One region of the Micromonospora sp. A3M-1-15 genome, then DNA from elsewhere that is predicted to be linked to it. Evidence: predicted binding sites of a transcription regulator. Region 1 holds the regulator's gene; the other holds the start of a gene.

Region 1 (9,568 bases):
AGGAACATCTTCATCTGCTCGGGCGTGGTGTTCTGCGCCTCGTCGAGGATGATGAACGCGTCGTTCAGGGTGCGGCCCCGCATGTACGCCAGCGGCGCCACCTCGATGGTGCCGGCGGCCATCAGCTTCGGGATGGACTCCGGGTCGAGCATGTCGTGCAGCGCGTCGTAGAGCGGGCGCAGGTAGGGGTCGATCTTCTCGTTCAGCGTGCCGGGCAGGAAGCCCAGCCGCTCGCCCGCCTCGACCGCCGGCCGGGTCAGGATGATCCGGTTGACCTGCTTGGCCTGGAGCGCCTGCACGGCCTTCGCCATGGCCAGGTAGGTCTTGCCCGTGCCGGCCGGGCCGATGCCGAAGACGATGGTGTGCGCGTCGATGGCGTCGACGTAGCGCTTCTGCCCCAGGGTCTTGGGACGGATGGTGCGACCGCGCCGGGAGAGGATGTTGAGCGTCAGGACCTCGGCGGGCCGCTCGGCGCTGCCCTGCTCGAGCATGCCGACGGTGCGCCGGACGGCATCAGTGGTCAGGGTCTCGCCTTTCTCGATCAGTTCGAGCAGCTCGCTGAAGAGACGCTCGGCGAGGGCGTTGTCGGCGGGCGCGCCGGTGATGGTGATCTCGTTGCCCCGCACGTGGACGTCACTGTTGACCGAGCGTTCGACGAGCCGCAGGATCTCGTCGCCCGCGCCGAGCAGGTTCACCATGATCTTCTGGTCGGGGACCGTGATCCTGGTCTGCACACGGGGCGGGCCGGGAGGTGGGGTGCCGGTCATAGATCGGGCCGTCGGGCCCTACGCCACCTGCTCTCGAACTCGGCGCCGGGCCCTGCTGGCGCGGCGGTCGTGACTCCCATCGTATCGGGTCAACACCGCCCGCACCTCGCCCATTTCCGGCGGTAGGAGATCAACTGCCGGCGCGGAAGTCGTACCCCTCGAAGGTCTCCTGGTGCCGCGTGAACCGGTAGGTGGCCCAGTGCATCCGGACCACGGCCCCGCGCTCGTCGCGGGTCAGCCGGAGCAGCTCGCCCACCTCCCGGCCGGCGACCGTGCGGAACACGTCCGGCCGGTCCGGCAGCGGGGCGAAGACCGAAGGCGGCTTGCCGGCCGGGTCGTCCGCGCCCCGGGCCCGCAGCGCCCCGTCGTGCCAGGAGAAGACGTACTCGAAACCCTCGCCCCACCAGCGGCCCAGCAGGCCGCGGAGGTGCTCGGGGGCGGGCGCGCCCGGCCGCCACGGCTCGACGTCGGCCGGGTCGTGCTCGGCGGCGGCGGCCAGCAGCCGGTGCGGCAGCTCGAAGACCTCCACGCCGGTGCCCGAGGAGCCGAGCACCGCGCAGCCCATCGCGCCCGCGGTGCCGTCACCGCCGCGCCGGCCGTAGACGGCGGCCAGGAAACCGGGCATGGCCCCGTCGTGCCCCACGTGCATCACCCGCCCCGGCTGCGGCACCAGGATCAGGCCGAGGCCGAAGCCGCCGGCCCAGAGCGTCTCGTCGGTGGTGGTCAGCGGCCAACGCATCTCGTCGAGGGTGGCCGGCGCGAGCACCGCGCCGGCCGGGTCCAGCGCGGCCGGGTCGGCCAGGAAGGCCGCCCAGCGCGCCATGTCCGGGGCGGTGCTCCAGAGCTGCGCGGCCGGGGCCACCGCGCCGAAGTCCGTGTTCGGCTCCGGCCGGGCCTCGTCGGAGTACGCGTCGACCAGGAACCCGGTCGCCGCCCGGCCGCCCGGCATCGGGCCGGTGGCGGCCAGCCCGAGCGGGGCGAGCACCCGCTCGGCCAGCACCTCTGCCCAGGTGCCGCCGCGCAGCCGGGCCACCAGCTCGCCGAGCAGGGCCATGCCGAGGTTGGAGTAGTGGTAGCGCCGCCCGGTGGGCAGCACCCGCTCCACCCGGGCCAGGTCGGCGAGGAGTTCGGTGACGTCGGGCGCACGCAGGCTGTCCCACACGTCGCCGTGCGGCTCGCGCTGCAGGCCCGCGGTGTGCGACAGCAGCCGGCGTACGGTCAGCTCGCCGTGCGCCGGCAGGTCGAGGTGCCGCCCGATCGGGTCGTCCAGGTCGAGCAGCCCCTCGTCCCGGCACTGCATGACCAGCACGGCCGTGAAGGTCTTGGTGACCGAGCCGATCCGGAAGACCGTCTCCGGCCCGAGCGGGGTGTCGTTGCCGGTCCCGCCGACCGCGCAGGTCCAGAGCGGCCGGTCGGCCCGGTGCAGGGCGACCGAGACGGCCGGGATCCGCCCGTGGGCCTGCGCCTGCCGCACCATCCGGCCGAGCCGGTCATGCACCGTGATCATGAGGGCAGTCTAGGCAGCGGCTCAGCGGCAGAGCATCGGGCCGAGCGGCGCGCCGCCGAGCAGGTGGGCGTGCACGTGGAAGACCTCCTGGCCGCCGTACGGGCCGGTGTTGAACATCAGCCGGAACCCGTCCACGGTCAGCCCCTCCTCCTCGGCCACCACGGCGGCGGTGCCCAGCAGCTCACCGGCCAGCCCCGGGTCGCCCTCGGCCAGGGTGACCACGTCCGCGTAGTGCTCCTTCGGAATCACCAGCACGTGCGTGGGCGCCTTCGGGTCGATGTCCCGGAAGGCCAGGGTGGTGGCGGTCTCGCGGACGACGGTGGCCGGGATCTCCCCGGCGACGATCCGGCAGAACAGGCAGTCGGTTCCCATCGGGGCATGGTAAGTCGTCCGGTCCCCCGCTCAGGCATGATGTGCCGCGTGACTTCTCGGGCGGTACTGGTGACGGGGGCCTCGCGCGGCATCGGCCGCGCGGTGGCGCGGGCGTTCGCGGCGGGCGGGGACCGGGTGGCGATCCACCACCGGGACTCCGCGGACCTGGCCGAGGCGCTGCGGGCGGAGCTGCCCGGCGACGGGCACGTGGTGGTCCGCGCCGACCTGGCCGACCCGGAGGCGGTCCGGGCCATGGTGGACGAGGCGGCGCGGCGCCTGGGCGGCCTCGACGTCCTGGTCAACAACGCCGGCGTCTACGGCCCGCGCGACCTGCCCCACCCGGTCTTCGGCAACACCTACGAGCAGTGGCAGGAGCAGTGGCGGCTGGTCCTGGAGACCAACCTGACCGGCGCCGCGAACGCCACCTGGTGCGCCGCCCAGCACATGCGGGAGCGGGGCGGCCGGATCGTGAACGTGTCGTCCCGGGGCGCCTTCCGGGGTGAGCCGGAGCAGCCGGCGTACGGGGCGAGCAAGGCGGGGCTGAACGCGCTCGGCCAGTCGCTGGCGCTGGCCCTGGCCCCGTACGGGATCGCGGTGGCGACCGTGGCGCCGGGCTTCGTGGCGACCGACATGACCACCACCCACCTCAGTGGCGAGCGGGGCGACGCCATCCGCGCCCAGTCCCCGTTCAACCGCGTGGCCCGCCCCGAGGAGATCGCGGCGGCGGTGCACTGGCTGGCCAGCCCCGAGGCCGAGTGGGCCTCCGGCACCATCGTCGACCTGAACGGTGCCTCCTACCTCCGCACCTGACGTGCCCACCCGCAGCGGGTGGGCCGGTCACCAGCGGTGCAGGCGGGTGGACAGCACGGTGAGGGCGGCCACGCCGGCTGTCGACGTGCGAAGCACCGACGGGCCCAGGCGGACCGGGCGGGCGCCGGCCTCCTCGAAGGCCGTCAGCTCGGTGGGGGCGATGCCGCCCTCGGGGCCGACCACCAGGACGATCTCGCCGGCGTCGGGCAGCCCGACCGTGGTCAGCCGCTCCTCGGCCTCCTCGTGCAGGACGAACGCGGCGGCCGCCCCGGCGATCCGGCGGGTCACCGTGGTGGTGGACTCGTCGGGCGTGCCGGCCACCACCGGCAGCCACGGGCGGCGGGCCTGCTTGGCCGCCTCCCGGGCGGTGGCCGCCCACTTCTCCCGGGCCCGTACGCCCCGGTCCCCGCGCCACTGGGTCACCGACCGGGACGCCGCCCAGGGGACGATCTCGTCCACCCCGACCTCGGTCATCGCCTGCACGGCCAGCTCGCCCCGGTCGCCCTTGGCGATGCCCTGCACCACGACGAGCCGCGGGACGGACGCGTCGACGTACCCCCGGGAGGTGACCCGGAGGTCGAGGGTGCCCCGGCCCACGGCGCTGACCACGGCGGCGGCCGTGCCGCCCCGCCCGTCGGCGAGCAGCAGTTCCTCGCCGACGCGCAGCCGTTGCACGGTGGCCGCGTGGTGCCCCTCGGGGCCGTCCAGCGTCAGCGTGTCACCGGTGGGCAGCGCCTCGACCAGGAACAGCGGCGCCGACACCTCAGGCGTGCCCGTTGAAGGCGTCGCGCATCCGCGAGAAGAAGCCGCCCTGCTTGCTCAGCTCGGCGACCTCCTCGCCGCGGGTCTTCGCGAAGTCCCGCAGCATCCGCTCCTGGTCGGCGTCGAGCTTGGTCGGGGTCCGCACGTCGAGGTGGACGTAGAGGTCGCCCCGGCCGGTGCCGCGCAGGTGCGGTACGCCCCGGGCGCGCAGGCGCAGCGTGCTGCCCGGCTGGGTGCCCGCCTTGACGTCGACGGTCTCCTCGCTGTCGAGCGTCTTGATGGTCAGCCGGGTGCCGAGCGCGGCGGCGGTCATCGGCACGGTGACCCGGCAGTGCAGGTCGTCGCCCTTGCGCGAGTAGACGTCGTGGGGCCGCTCGTGGATCTCCACGTAGAGGTCGCCGGCGGTGCCGCCGCCCGGGCCCACCTCGCCCTGCTGGGCCAGCCGGATCCGCATGCCGTCCTCGACGCCCGCCGGGATCTTGACGGTGAGCGACCGGCGGGTGCGCACCCGGCCGTCGCCCGCGCAGGTCGGGCAGGGGTGCGGGATGGTGGTGCCGTAGCCCTGGCAGACCGTGCACGGCCGGGCGGAGACCACCTGGCCGAGGAAGGTCCGCTGCACCGACTGCACCTCGCCCCGGCCGCCGCACGCCTCGCAGGTGGCCAGGTGGGTGCCGGCCGCGGTGCCGGCGCCGGAGCAGGTGGTGCAGAGCACCGCGGTGTCCACGGTGATCGGCGCCTCGACGCCGAACGCCGTCTCGTTCAGGTCCAGCTCCAGCCGCAGTATCGCGTCGGCGCCCGGCCGGGTACGCGGCCGCGGGCCCCGGCTGCCGCCGGCCGCCCCGCCGAAGAAGGCGTCCATGATGTCCTGGAAGCCGACGAACGGGCCGGCGCCGCCCGGACCACCCGGGCCCGCGCCCCCGCCGCCCGGGGCGAGCGGGTCGCCGCCCAGGTCGACGATCTGCCGTTTCCGATCGTCCGAGAGGACCTCGTACGCGGCGTTGATGTCCTTGAACTTCTCCTGTGCCTCCGGGTCCGGATTGACGTCCGGGTGGAACTGCCGCGCCAGCTTGCGGTAGGCGCGCTTGATCTCGTCGTCGGAGGCGTCCCGGCTCACGCCGAGAATGCCGTAGTAGTCCCTGGCCACTGCGTTCGGTGTCCTCATGTTCGTCTCGCGTTGCGCCGGTCGTCGGCCGGAGCCGGCCGTCGGCCGTGACTGGTCAGTTCTGGGCCAGCAGTTCGCCCACGTAGCGTGCCACGGCCCTCACCGTGGCGATGGTGCCGGGGTAGTCCATCCGGGTCGGGCCGAGCACGCCGAGGCCACCCACGATGGTGCTGCCCGGGCCGTACCCGGTGCTGACCACCGAGGCGGCCCGCAGGTTGTCGATCTCGTTCTCGTCGCCGATGAGCACCCGGGTGGTGCTCGGCTCGGCCTCGCCGATCAGCTTGAGCAGCACGACCTCCTCCTCGAGCGCCTCGAGGATCGGCCGCAGCGAGCCCTGGAAGTCGAGCAGGCCGCCCCGGGTGAGGTTGGCCGTGCCGGCCAGGGCGATGCGCTCCTCGTGCCGCTCGACCAGGGTCTCCAGCAGCACGGTGGAGAGCGTGGCCATGGCCGGGCGCAGCTGCGGCGTGGACTCGTCGACCAGGGCCTGCACCAGCGGCGGGGTGTCGGACAGCCGACTGCCGACGAGCTTCTCGTTGACCAGGCGGCGCAGGTCGGTGACGTCCTCGGCCGGGATCGGCCCGGGCATCTCGACCAGCCGCTGCTCGACCCGGCCGGTGTCGGCGATCATCACGACCATCAGCCGGGTGGTGGAGATCGGCACCAGCTCCAGGTGGCGCACCTTGGAGCGGGCGAGGCTCGGGTACTGCACCACGGCGACCTGCCGGGTGAGCTGGGCGAGCAGCCGGACGGTGCGGTGCACCACGTCGTCCAGGTCGACGGCGCCGACCAGGAAGCGCTCGATGGCCCGGCGCTCGGCCGGGCTGAGCGGCTTGACCCGGGAGAGCCGGTCGACGAAGAGCCGGTAGCCGCGGTCGGTGGGCACCCGGCCGGCGCTGGTGTGCGGCTGCCGGATGTAGCCCTCCTCCTCCAGCACCGCCATGTCGTTGCGCACGGTCGCCGGGGAGACACCCAGCTGGTGGCGCTCGACGAGGGCCTTGCTGCCGACCGGCTCCTGCGTGGCGACGTAGTCCTCGACGATCGCGCGCAGCACGGCGAGCTTGCGGTCGTCGAGACCCATCTCCCCACCTCCTGACGCACCTCGTCGCACCGGCGCGGGGCGTCCGCCGGGCGTCTGGCACTCGACTGTAGCGAGTGCCAGTCTACGTCGGCGTGCCCGCCGGCGCGATGATCGGCGACGCACCTCCGGTGCGGCCCGCCGCACATCCGGCCCGCCAGGGCCGAACAGCCGGACATCCCGGGCGATCCCGCTCTGGTGCGCCCTTGCCACCGGGACCTACCGTGACGACCATGACTGAACCTCCTCGCCCTCCCGGAGCGGGGGACTCCGGCGCCCCGCCGCCGGAGGCGACCCCGCCGTCGGCACCGTACGGCTCGTCGGCGGACGAGCCCCCCACCGCACCACTGTCCGGGGCCCCGGCCGGGGGCGGCTATCCCCCGCCCGGTGGCTATCCGCCGCCTCCCGGCGGCCAGCCGCCGTCGGGCGGTTACCCACCCCCGGGCGGCTACCCGCCGCCGGGTGGCTACCCCCCGCCGGGCGGCTACGGCGCGCCGGGCGCCGGCTACCCGGGCGGCGGCGCGTACGGCGCGCCGGCCGGCTACGCCAACAACGACGACAAGACCTGGTCCCTCATCGCGCACTTCGGCGGCCCGGTCGGTGTCGTGGTCGGCGGCAGCCTGCTCGGCTGGGTGGCGCCGCTCATCGCGTTCTCGGTCAAGGGCCAGCAGTCCCCGACCGTGCGCGCGCACGCGGTCGCCGCGCTGAACTTCCAGATCACCTGGGTCATCGCGACGCTGATCAGCTTCGTGCTGGCCGTGGTCACCTGCGGCCTGCTCTTCTTCATCCCGATCATCGTCGCCCTGATCCCGATCATCTTCGGCATCATCGGCGGCGTGAAGGCCACCGAGGGCGTCCTCTACCGCTACCCGATGACCTACACGTTCGTGAAGTGACCGACCCGGCCGGCCCACGGGCCGGCCGGGACCGGCGCGTCACACGCTCAGGGCAGCAGGTCGCGCACGACCGCGTCGGCGAGCAGCCGGCCGCGCAGGGTGAGCACCGCCCGGCCGCTCGCGTAGGCCTCGGCGTCCAGCAGGCCGTCGGCCCGGGCCCGCTCGGCGCCCGCCCGGCCCGCCTCGTCGAGCCCCGACAGGGGCAGCCCGGTGGCGAGCCGCAGCCGCAGCATCACGTCCTCCATGTGCGCCTCGTCCGGCGTGAGCAGCTCCCGGGCCAGACCGGGCGACTCCCCGGCGGCCAGCCGCTGGGCGTACGCCGTCGGGTGCTTGACGTTCCACCAGCGCACCCCGCCGACGTGGCTGTGCGCCCCCGGGCCGAGGCCCCACCAGTCGGCGCCCGTCCAGTAGAGCAGGTTGTGCCGGCACCGGGCCGCCTCGGAGCGGGCCCAGTTGGAGACCTCGTACCAGGAGAAGCCGGCCGCGCCGAGGGCGGCCTCCGCGGCCAGGTAGCGGTCCGCCGCCACGTCGTCACTGGGGTACGGCAGCTCGCCGCGGCGCATCCGGGCGGCCAGCCGGGTGCCGTCCTCCACGATGAGGGCGTACGCGCTGACGTGGTCCACCCCCGCCGCGACCACCTGGTCCAGCGAGGCGGCGAAGTCCTCGGCGCTCTCCCCCGGCGTGCCGTAGATCAGGTCCAGGTTCACGTGGTCGAACCCGGCGTCCCGGGCCTCCAGGGCGGCGGCGGTGGCCCGGCCGGCGCTGTGCTGCCGGTCGAGGATCGCCAGCACCCCGGGCGCCGCGGACTGCATGCCCAGCGAGATCCGGGTGTAGCCGGCGGCCCGCAGGGTCTTGAGCGACTCCGGGCTGACCGTCTCGGGGTTGGCCTCGGTGGTCACCTCGGCGTCGCCGGCCAGCCCCCAGGTGCGGTCGATGCCGTCGAGGATCCGGGCCAGGTCGTCGGCGGGGAGCAGGGTGGGCGTGCCGCCGCCCACGAAGACGGTGTCCACCCGGGGCGGCGGGGTGTCGCCCAGCACCCGGCCGGCGAGGGCCAGCTCGGCCAGCACCGTGTCGGCGTACGTCTCCCGGCTCGCGCCACCGCCCAGCTCGGCCGCCGTGTAGGTGTTGAAGTCGCAGTAGCCGCACCGGCTGGCGCAGAACGGGACGTGCACGTAGACCCCGAAGCCGCGCGCGCCGACGGAGCGGCGGGCGGCAGCGGGCAGCGCCCCGTCGCGCGGGACGGGTTCGCCTTCTGGAAGGACGCCGGGCATGGCCACTAGTGTGCCCGGCATGACCTCTCCGGACGCTCTCGTGCGGGTCGCCACGGCCCGTGGGGTGACCACCCTCACCCTGGACAGCCCGCACAACCGCAACGCGCTCTCCACCCCGCTGATGACCGAGCTGCTGGCCGGGCTGGCCGCGGCCGTCGCCGACGACGCGGTCCGGGCCGTCGTGCTCGACCACACCGGCCCGGTGTTCTGCTCCGGGGCCGACCTGAAGGAGACCGCCGCCGCGTACGCCAGCGGGACCGTGCCGGCCGGGATGCTGGGCGACGTGCTGGTGGCCGTCCGCGAGTGCCCGAAGCCGGTGCTGGCGAAGGTGGCCGGGCCGGCGCGGGCCGGCGGGCTGGGCCTGATCGCCGCCGCTGACCTCGCGATCTGCGCCGAGGAGGCCACGTTCGCCTTCACCGAGGTCCGGATCGGGGTGATCCCCGCGGTGATCTCGGCGACCGTCCTGCCCCGGCTGCACCCCCGGGCCGCCGCCGAGCTGTACCTGACCGGCGACACCTTCGACGGCCGGCGGGCCGCCGAGATCGGCCTGGTCACCGCCGCCGTGCCGGCGGACGCGCTGGACGCCGCCGTGGACCGCTACCGCGCCTCGCTCGTGAAGGGTGCGCCGAAGGCCCTCGCCGGGACCAAGGAGCTGCTGCGCCGCCCGGCCGCCACCGACCTGCGGGCCGAGATCGCCGAGTTGGCCGCGCTCTCCACCGGGTACTTCCTGTCCGAGGAGGGCCGGGAGGGCGTCCTCGCGTTCCGGGAGAAGCGGCCCGCCGCCTGGGTGCCCGCCGCAGACTGAGGCCGGAGGTGCGGGGCCGGCTACGGACGGTGAGGCGTCCGGTCGGCCGACCCGGACACTGGAGTGGGCGACGTAGGCTGGGCGGGCTGTCGGGACTGGGGGTGCGGGTGCGGACGCGTGGGGCGATCGTGGCATCGGGTG
Region 2 (9,568 bases), on a different contig from region 1:
CCGGCGGGTTCGCCGCCCCCGGGCAGCCCGCATCCGGTGGGCCGCAGCCCTGGGACCCGTACCGGACGGACGCCGCCGGGCCGCAGCCCTGGGACCCTTACCGAACGGATCCGGCCGCGCCGCCGCAGGGCTGGACCTGGCCGGCCGGTGCCGCTCCGCTGCCCGGCGCGGCCTACCCGGGCCAGGCGCTGCCCGGCCAGCCGTACGGCTGGCACCCGGGCCTCGACCCGCAGGACCCGCTCGTCACCCCGCCGCACGCGGGCGTCGGCGGCTGGTTCAGCCGGTGCGGGGGCGCGCTGCGGCGGGGCTGGCGGCAGCTCCTGCCGATCATGCTGCTGACCCAGACGGTCCCGGCGGCGGTGATCGCGGTCCTCTCCCTCGCCTTCGCCCCGACCGACCAGCCGGTCACCGGCTCGGACGGCGCCCCGGTGCTGCCCGACGGCTACTTCGAGAACATCTTCGCCTTCTACGGCGTGGTACTCCTCGCCGCCCTGATCTTCGGCCCGCTGCAGAGCACCGGCTGGGCCGCCGGTACCTGGGTGGTCACCCGCCAGGCGGCCGGCGAGCCGGTCGGTGTCGGGGCCGCCCTCCGCTACGGGCTGCGCCGCGCCCTGGGCCTCTGGGGCTGGACCCTCGTGGTCTCGCTGCTGATCACCGTCGGCGCCTGCTTCTGCCTGCTGCCCGGCCTCTACGCGGCCTGCGCCTTCGCGCTGTTCGGCCCGATCTACCTGTTCGAGCGGCAGGAGCCGATCGGCCGTGCCTGGCGGATGTTCCACCAGCGGTTCGGCATGGTGCTGGGCCGGGTCGCGCTGGTCATGTGCGCGCTGATCGCCGCGGCGGTGCTGGACGGCGTGCTGGGGCTGGTCAACCAGCTCGCCTTCGGGGCGGACCCGATGGCGGCCCCGGGCACCGCCGCCGGCGCCGTGGCGGTGGCCGTGGTGGGCGCGGTGCTCGCCACCCCGGCCTACCTGGCGCAGCTCGTCGGGCTGGTCGCCGCGTACGCCGAACAGCGCGCGCAGGAAGGCCCGGTGAACGCCGCCCGACTGGCCGCGGAACTCGGCTGAGCGGCGACATCGTGCTTGCACTCGGCTAGGGAGAGTGCTAAACAAGTCATTGGCACTCGCGTACGGTGAGTGCCAATGGTCGGGGCGGTAGGGCCACGGTCGCGCCGGTGTCGAAATGGCGCCGGAGTGACACGGGGCCGGTCGTCGCGGGCTGTCCGGCCCGACCGAGGAGGACGTCGTCGTCGCCAGGTGGCGACGTCCCCAAGGTGCGTACACCAGACGGCCCATCCGGGAACCCTCGGGTGGCCCGTGAGTGTCCAGGAGGACAACGCCGTATGGCCAAGATGATCGCGTTCGACGAAGAGGCGCGCCGCGGCCTCGAGCGGGGCATGAACCAGCTCGCCGACGCCGTGAAGGTGACCCTCGGCCCCAAGGGCCGCAACGTCGTGCTCGAGAAGAAGTGGGGTGCCCCCACCATCACCAACGATGGTGTGAGCATCGCCAAGGAGATCGAGCTCGAGGACCCCTACGAGAAGATCGGCGCCGAGCTGGTCAAGGAGGTCGCGAAGAAGACCGACGACGTGGCCGGTGACGGCACGACGACGGCGACCGTCCTGGCCCAGGCCCTGGTTCGTGAGGGTCTGCGCAACGTGGCCGCCGGCGCCAACCCGATGGCCCTGAAGCGGGGCATCGAGGCCGCCGTGGCCAACGTCTCGGAGGAGCTGCTGAAGCTCGCCAAGGACGTGGAGACCAAGGAGCAGATCGCCTCCACCGCCTCCATCTCCGCGGCTGACCCCAGCGTCGGCGAGATCATCGCCGAGGCGATGGACAAGGTCGGCAAGGAAGGCGTCATCACCGTCGAGGAGAGCAACACCTTCGGCCTCGAGCTCGAGCTCACCGAGGGCATGCGCTTCGACAAGGGCTACATCTCCGCCTACTTCATGACCGACCCGGAGCGTATGGAGGCCGTCTTCGACGACCCGTACCTCCTGATCGTCAACAGCAAGATCTCGTCGGTGAAGGACCTGCTCCCGATCCTCGAGAAGGTCATGCAGTCGGGCAAGCCGCTGCTGATCATCTCCGAGGACATCGAGGGTGAGGCCCTGGCCACCCTGGTCGTCAACAAGGTCCGCGGCACCTTCAAGTCGGTCGCCGTCAAGGCGCCGGGCTTCGGTGACCGCCGCAAGGCCATGCTGGCCGACATCGCCATCCTCACCGGTGGTCAGGTCATCAGCGAGGAGGTCGGCCTCAAGCTCGACGCCGTCAGCCTCGACATGCTGGGCCGCGCCCGCAAGGTCGTGGTGACCAAGGACGAGACCACCATCGTCGACGGTGCCGGCGACGCCGACCAGATCCAGGGCCGGGTCAACCAGATCCGGGCCGAGATCGAGAAGAGCGACTCCGACTACGACCGCGAGAAGCTGCAGGAGCGCCTGGCCAAGCTGGCCGGCGGTGTTGCGGTGATCAAGGTCGGCGCGGCCACCGAGGTCGAGCTGAAGGAGCGCAAGCACCGCATCGAGGACGCCGTCCGCAACGCGAAGGCCGCCGTCGAGGAGGGCATCGTCCCGGGTGGTGGCGTCGCGCTGGTGCAGGCCGGCAAGACCGCCTTCGACAAGCTGGACCTGGCCGGCGACGAGGCGACCGGCGCGCAGATCGTCAAGATCGCGCTGGACGCCCCGCTGCGGCAGATCGCCGTCAACGCCGGCCTCGAGGGTGGCGTCGTCGTCGAGCGGGTCCGCAACCTCGACCCGGGTCACGGCCTCAACGCCGCGACCGGCGAGTACGTGGACCTGCTGGCCGCGGGCATCATCGACCCGGCCAAGGTGACCCGTTCCGCGCTGCAGAACGCCGCCTCGATCGCCGCGCTGTTCCTCACCACCGAGGCCGTCGTGGCGGACAAGCCGGAGAAGACCCCGGCCGCCCCGGCTGGCCCGGGTGGCGGGGAGATGGACTTCTGAGTCCAGCTTCACCCAGCACGCCGAAGGGGGCGGGCCGCGTCAGCGGTCCGCCCCCTTCCGTGTGTCTCAGGTCGGCAGTCGGCGTTGGTTGCGTCGCTTGTGCGCCCGGTCGTACGGCGGTGTGATCCGGGTCGGTTCGTCCACCGGTTGCCGCGGTTCCCCGGTGTCCGGTCCGGTGCCGCCGGTCATCTCCGCCAGCTGCTCGGCGTCGCCGAAGTCGAGCCGGTCGAACGGCAGCTGCCCGGGAAGCTCGCCGACCGGGCGCCAGCTCGCCGGCTGGTCGTCGGTCCGTTCGTCGTCCGTGGTCATGCCCGCCTCCTTTGATTCCGACCGTAGGGGCCGGTCGATGCCGAGGAGGCCGAACGGGGTTATTACCGTCTATGTAACTTTAATTACTTCTGTCCGTTAAGTGCTTTTCGGTAGAGGAAGAACACCCGCTCGATCCGCGCGCCCGCCGCACCCGAGTAGAACGGCACCGGGCCCACCCAGCCGATCTGCGCCGCCTCGACCCCGGCCGCCGCCTGGTCGCGCAGGCAACGCCGGAGCAGCACGCCGCCGATGCCCGAGCCCTCAGCCGCCGGGGCGGTGCCCATCGGCCCGAACCAGCTCGGCCGCGACGACCCGTACGCGGCGAAACCGAGGATCTCGCCGTCCCGCTCGGCCAGGTGCGCGCCCGCGTCCGGGCGACCAACCGAGCCGGCCAGCTCGCCGTCCCAGGCCCCGCCGAAGGTGGCCCGCGCGAAACCGGCCAGCGCCGGCAGGTCCGCCGGCTCGGCCCGGCGTACGGTCACGCCCCGCCCGGCCAGCCGCTGCTCGGCGGCCTCGGTGGAGCGCAGCGCCGGCGAACCCTCGCCCAGGTCCGCCGTCATGTTCCAGGCCGTCCGGTCCTGCCGGTAGCCGAGCCGCATGGCGGCGCAGACCGCCGGGGTGTAGCGCACGTCGACGCCCGGCCAGGCGTACTGCGGCGGGTTCCCGGCCAGCAGCAGCTCGGCCGCCCCGAGCGCGGCGAGCCGGGCCTCTGCCTCGGCCAGCAGCCCGCCGCCGATCCCCTGGCGGCGCTCCTCCGGCGCCACGGCCAGCAGGTCGACGTGACCGAGCCGCGGATCCCGCGCGGACAGCGAGCCGACCAGCACCCCGACCAGCGCGTTGCCGCGTACCGCGCCGAGGCGCAGCACCGGCCGGTCGGCCGCCGCGCGGTCGGCGAGGGTGGCCACGATCGACGGCGCCTCGGCGGCGTCCTCCGGCAGGTCGAGGGCGCGCCCGCAGAGGTCGACGACCTCGGGCAGGCGGTCAGGACCCAGCTCGATGATCTCCACGTCCATGGACGCCGACCCTAGGCCATCCGCCGGTCAATGGACAGGGTTGTTAACCGAGGCCCCGCGCAGCGCGGACCGCCGCGTACGCGTCGACCAGGCCGGCGCCGACCAGGTTCCGCGCGCCGCCGCACGGCGCGTCGGCGGGCGACCCGGCCGGGGTGGCCGTGTCGGCCAGGATGCGGCGGGTGCGGTCCAGGTCGCCGACGAGCGCCGGGTTGGCCGACCACATGAGCGCCACCACCCCGGCCACCTGCGGCGTCGCCATCGAGGTGCCGTCCAGGGTCGCGTAGCCGCCCCCGGGGTACGCCGACGGCACCCCGGCGCCCGGCGCCACCACATCGGGCTTCGCGGCGCCCCCGGCCGCCGGCCCCCGGCTGGAGAACCGGGTGAGCTGGCGGGCCCGGTCGACCGCACCGACCGTGAGCACGTCCGGGTACGGCGCCGGCGGGTCGGCGATGGAGCCGCAGTACGGGCCGGTGTTGCCGGCGGCGGCCACCACCAGGATGCCGGCCGCGGCCAGCGCGGCGGTCGCCGGGCGCAACGCCCCCGGGTCGCAGCCCTCCACCGACGGGCAGCCCCACGAGTTGGTCAGCACGTCCGGCGCCCGTTGCGGCCGACCGTCGGTGAGCGGATCCCCGCCGGGCGGGAACGGGGCCAGCATGAACTGGAGGCAGTCGAGGTAGCGGGCCGGGCTGCCCAGGTTGCGGTCCAGGTTGACGCAGCCGACCCAGCTCGCGCCGGGGGCCACCCCGATCCCGTTCCGGCCCACCGCGCTGCCCACCGTGTGGGTGCCGTGGCCGCCCCGGTCGGCCGGCGTCCGGCGGTGCTCCCAGGGGTCGTACCAGGAGTCGTCGCCGCCCCGGAAACCCGCGGCCAGCGCCGGGTGCCGGCCGTCCACCCCGGAGTCCGAGCTGCCCACCACCACGCCGGCGCCCGTGACGCCCAGCTCCGACCAGACCCGGTCCGCGCCGATCAGCGAGACGTTCCAGGTCGGACCGGTCGGCGCCGGCACGGTGCCCCGGGCCGGGGGCGCCGCCGCGGGCAGCGGGCGCAGCCGCTGGCTGACCAGCACCCGGGCCACCTCCGGACGACCCGCGAGCCAGGCCCGGACCGCCGGCCCGCCGTCCGTCTCGATGGCATTGACCAGGTAGTACGGCGTCGGGTGCAGGCGCAGACGGCCCAGCTCGCGGCGTAGGTCGCCCTGCGTCCGCTCGGCCGTGGCGACCAGCCGCCGGTAGACCTCGGCCGCCCGGGCGTCCCGGCCGGCCCGACCGGGCGCCCCGGCCGGGATGCCGGTCAGGTCGGCCTGCTCGCGGAGCACCACCAGCAGCCGTTCCCCGTGCAGGCCGGGCTGGCCGGGGACCGCGTAGACCACCACCACGGCGGCGAGCAGGGCCGCGGCGGTCAGGCCGGCCAGGCCGCGCCGGGGGGCGCGGGCGCGGGACCGGGCGAGCAGCACGCCGTACCCGACGGCGAGCAGGACCGCGACGGCGAACGCGGCGCCGGTGGCGACCGCGACCCAGAACGGGACGTCGCGGGTGGTCGCCAGCAGGACGGTGACCTCCTCCGGGTCGGTGAACGCCAGCGGCCCGACCAGCGCGAGGCCGACCAGCCAGCGCACCGGCCCGCGCCCGGCCGGCCGGCCGGCGTGCCGGGCCGCGGCCTCCAGCGCGCCCAGCACGAAGCCGAGCGGCGGCAGCAGGAGCAGCGCCGGCAGTTGCGCCCCGGACTGGCCGGCCCCGGCGCCCAGCAGCGCCAGGGTCACCCCGGCGACCAGCCCGCCGACCAGCACCAGCCGGGCCGGCCGGGGCGGCGTGCCCACCGCGAACGCGGCCCAGAACGCGGAGCCGAGAAGCACCCCGGCGAGCGCGCCGAGCGCGGCGGCGGCCAGCCCGGCGAGCAGGGTCTCCGACGCCCCGCCAAGCGCGCCCACCCAGACCCAGGGCAGCAGCGAGGCCAGCCCGGCGGCGACCGCGAGCAGCGTCACCGGCCCCAACCGCCCGCCGCCGGCCGTACCGTCGCTCGGACCGCCCGGCGCGCCGGGCGGGGCCGGCGGGGCGGACCGGCGGCGGGCGATCCGGTCGAGGGCCAGGGCGAGCAGCACGGCGGTCGCGGCCAGCGCGGCCAGGTACGCCTCGTGGTGCACCGGCGGCAGCGCCCGGAGCAGGGTCAGCGCGCCGAGCGTCAGCGTGCCGGCCAGCCAGGCGCGGCCGGTCGCCCGGATCGCGGGGGAGCGGGGGATCAGCGCGAGCGCCAGCGTGGGCGCGCCCACCAGCAGCACGGTGACCAGCGCGACCACCGGCCAGACGGCCACCGCGCGGTCCAGGCCGGCGACCAGCACGATCTGGTCGACCACCCAGCCGGCGACCTGGCCCAGGACCGCGACCAGCACGGCCCAGACCCCGGTGGCCGCCGCGGCGACCACCGGCCACGGGCCGGTGTCGCGGCGGGCGGGACGGGGCGGGGGGACGGGAGCGGTGGGCGGGCCGACCTGCATGGCACTCACCGTACGGCCCGGCAGGGGCGTGCCGCCGGAGTGCGGGGCCGGTTACGGTGGACACGTGCGCGACCCCAACGTGTCCCGATCCGTGGCCGGTCAGCTCTCCGTGGAGCGCCGCGCCGACGACCTGCGCCGACTCCGCGCCGAGCGGTTCGACGTGCTGGTCATCGGCGGTGGCGTGACCGGGGCGGGCGCCGCGCTCGACGCCGCCTCCCGTGGCCTGAAGGTGGCCCTCGTGGAGGCGCGCGACTACGCCGCCGGCACCTCCAGCCGGTCCAGCAAGCTGATCCACGGCGGCCTGCGCTACCTGGAGCAGCTGGAGTTCCACCTGGTGCACGAGGCGCTGACCGAGCGCGGGCTGCTCGCCACCCGGCTCGCCCCGCACCTGGTGCGCCCGGTGCCGATCCTCGTGCCGCTCCCCGCCGAGGGCGGGGTGCGCGACCTGCCCGGCCGGTTCTTCCGCCGCTCCTACTACGGCGCCGGGGTGGCCGCGTACGACGTCTTCGCCGGCGTGTTCGGCGGCGGGCGCGGCATGCCGCTGCACCGGCACCTGAGCCGGGAGGGCGCGCGCCGGATCTTCCCGAGCCTGCGTCCGGACAAGCTGGCCGGGGCGATCCGCTACTACGACGGGCAGGTCGACGACGCCCGCCTCGTGGTGACCCTGGCCCGCACCGCCGCCAGCCTCGGTGCGACCGTGGTGACCAGCGCCCGCGCGGTCGGCCTGATCCGGCAGGCCCGGGAGGTCACCGGGGTCCGGGTCCGCGACCTGGAGGCCCCCGCCGGCTCGCCGGACGCCGAGTTCGAGGTACGCGCCCGCACGGTGATCGCCGCGACCGGCGTGTGGAGCGACGACATGTCCCGGATGCTCAACGACGTCGGGCTGCGCCCCGGCTTCCGGGTCCGGGCCTCCAAGGGCGTGCACCTGGTGGTGCCCCGCTCGGCGATCACCGGCGAGACCGGGCTGATCCTGCGCACCGCCAGCAGCGTGCTCTTCGTCATCCCGTGGGGCGGTCACTGGATCATCGGCACCACCGACACCGACTGGCGGCTGGACCGGTCCCACCCGGCGGCCACCGCCAAGGACATCGACTACCTGCTGGAGCAGGTCAACGCGGTGCTGGACCGCCCGCTCACCACCGACGACATCGAGGGCGTCTACGCCGGGCTGCGCCCGCTGCTGGCCGGCGAGGCGGACTCCACCTCCAAGCTCTCCCGGGAACACGCCGTCATCGAGCCGATGCTCGGGCTGCTCCTGGTGGCCGGCGGCAAGTACACGACGTACCGGGTGATGGCCTCGGACGTGGTCGACCGTGCGGTGCACCGGCTCGGCTGGACCCGGCCGTCGCGCACCGCCGACCTGCCGCTGCTCGGCGCCGACGGGTACGCGGCCATGTGGCGGGACCGGGCCGACCTGGCCCGCCGGCACGGGGTGCCGGTCGGGGTGGTCGAGCACCTGCTGGAGCGCTACGGCACGCTCACCCTCGACCTGCTGGCCCTGGTCGACGCCGACCCGCTGCTCGGCTCCCCGCTGGCCGGCGCCCCGGAATACCTGGCCGCCGAGGTGACGTACGCGGCCCGCGCCGAGGGGGCGCTGCACCTGGAGGACGTGCTCACCCGGCGTACCCGGATCTCCATCGAGACCAGCCACCGCGGCCTGGAGTCGGCGGAGCACGCCGCGGAGCTGATGGGCGCGGTGCTCGGCTGGGACGAGGAGACCCGCGCCCGCGAGGTGGCCCACTACCGGGCCCGGGTGGAGGCGGAGCGGCAGTCGCAGCTGATGGTGGACGATGTCGCGGCCGACGCGGCCCGGCTGGGCGCGCCGGACGTCCGCGGCTTCGCGGCGGACCGGGGCACCGACGGCGACAGCGCCGAACTTCCGTCTTCCCGGTGACCCGTCGGTAACGTCGTTCCGGAGGGTACCGGCCTTACCTACGGAAGTGTAGGTTTCCCCGCGTGGTTCGCCCATCCTGGTCGTGCGTCCCTGCTTTGTCCCTCGGCGTCCTGCTGGCGACCGCGCTCACCGGCTGCTCGCTCTTCGGCCGGGCCGAGGGCGCCACCACACCGGACGGGGCGGGCGCCGTCTCGCCGACCCCGGTCGGTCGGCGGGTCTCCCTGGTGCAGCAACTCGGCCCGGACAGCCCGCCGCGCACGCTGGAGGTCGACCCCACCGGGCGCTGGCAGTGCCGCGACTGCGCGGGCGACGGGGTCGACTCCACCGGGGCGCTCACCCCCGAGCAGACGCAGCGGTTGCAGCAAATGCTCGCCGACCCGGCCCTGGCGAAGGAGACCGACGAGGCCCGGCACTACAAGCAGGGCTGCATCGACGCGCTGACCTCGACGCTGTTGATCCCGCCGGGGCTGACCATCACCACGCAGGACTGCCCGGGCGAGCCGAAGCCGCCGGTGGCCTACCAGGTGCTGCTGCTGATCACCCAGGCCACCCCGGCCGAGGACAAGGGCTGAGCGTCAGCACACCTTGCCGGGGTTGAACAGCCCCGCCGGGTCCAGCGCGGCCCGGATCGCCTGGTGCACCCGCACGCCCACGGGGCCGATCTCCCGGGCCAGCCAGTCCCGCTTGAGCAGGCCGACGCCGTGCTCGCCGGTGCAGGTGCCGCCGAGGTCCAGCCCGAGCCGCATGATCTCGTCGAAGGCCCGCCGCCCGCGTTCCAGGCTGGCCGGGTCGGCCCGGTCGACCACGATGTTCGGGTGCATGTTGCCGTCTCCGGCGTGCCCGACCACGCCGATCGGCACGGCGCACTCCTCGGCGATCCGGGCCACCCCGTCGAGCAG

Evidence for each region. Region 1 encodes HrcA, which represses chaperone genes, less so after heat shock. Its sites were predicted from a motif close to GGTTNGCACNCTCNNNNNGAGNGTGCNAACC; they were not measured.
Region 2: a site for HrcA is predicted at 1,112-1,142, ahead of groL (chaperonin GroEL). Genes of this name have one in related genera too.

What each region holds. Positions count from the first base shown of each region.
Region 1 covers NZ_JANAVK010000004.1:68,086-77,653, reverse strand. The annotation lists gene NLX85_RS20785 (PhoH family protein) at 1-767, opposite strand, end outside; gene NLX85_RS20780 (serine hydrolase) at 898-2,274, opposite strand; gene NLX85_RS20775 (histidine triad nucleotide-binding protein) at 2,296-2,646, opposite strand; gene NLX85_RS20770 (SDR family oxidoreductase) at 2,695-3,456, shown strand; gene NLX85_RS20765 (16S rRNA (uracil(1498)-N(3))-methyltransferase) at 3,484-4,218, opposite strand; gene dnaJ (molecular chaperone DnaJ) at 4,220-5,362, opposite strand; gene hrcA (heat-inducible transcriptional repressor HrcA) at 5,436-6,458, opposite strand; gene NLX85_RS20750 (DUF4870 domain-containing protein) at 6,689-7,351, shown strand; gene hemW (radical SAM family heme chaperone HemW) at 7,399-8,622, opposite strand; gene NLX85_RS20740 (enoyl-CoA hydratase-related protein) at 8,642-9,427, shown strand; gene NLX85_RS20735 (hypothetical protein) at 9,529-9,568, shown strand, end outside.
Region 2 covers NZ_JANAVK010000002.1:278,850-288,417, forward strand. The annotation lists gene NLX85_RS11010 (hypothetical protein) at 1-1,064, shown strand, start outside; gene groL (chaperonin GroEL) at 1,340-2,962, shown strand; gene NLX85_RS11020 (hypothetical protein) at 3,029-3,271, opposite strand; gene NLX85_RS11025 (GNAT family N-acetyltransferase) at 3,355-4,284, opposite strand; gene NLX85_RS11030 (S8 family serine peptidase) at 4,328-6,775, opposite strand; gene NLX85_RS11035 (glycerol-3-phosphate dehydrogenase/oxidase) at 6,855-8,669, shown strand; gene NLX85_RS11040 (hypothetical protein) at 8,732-9,241, shown strand; gene NLX85_RS11045 (FAD-binding oxidoreductase) at 9,245-9,568, opposite strand, start outside.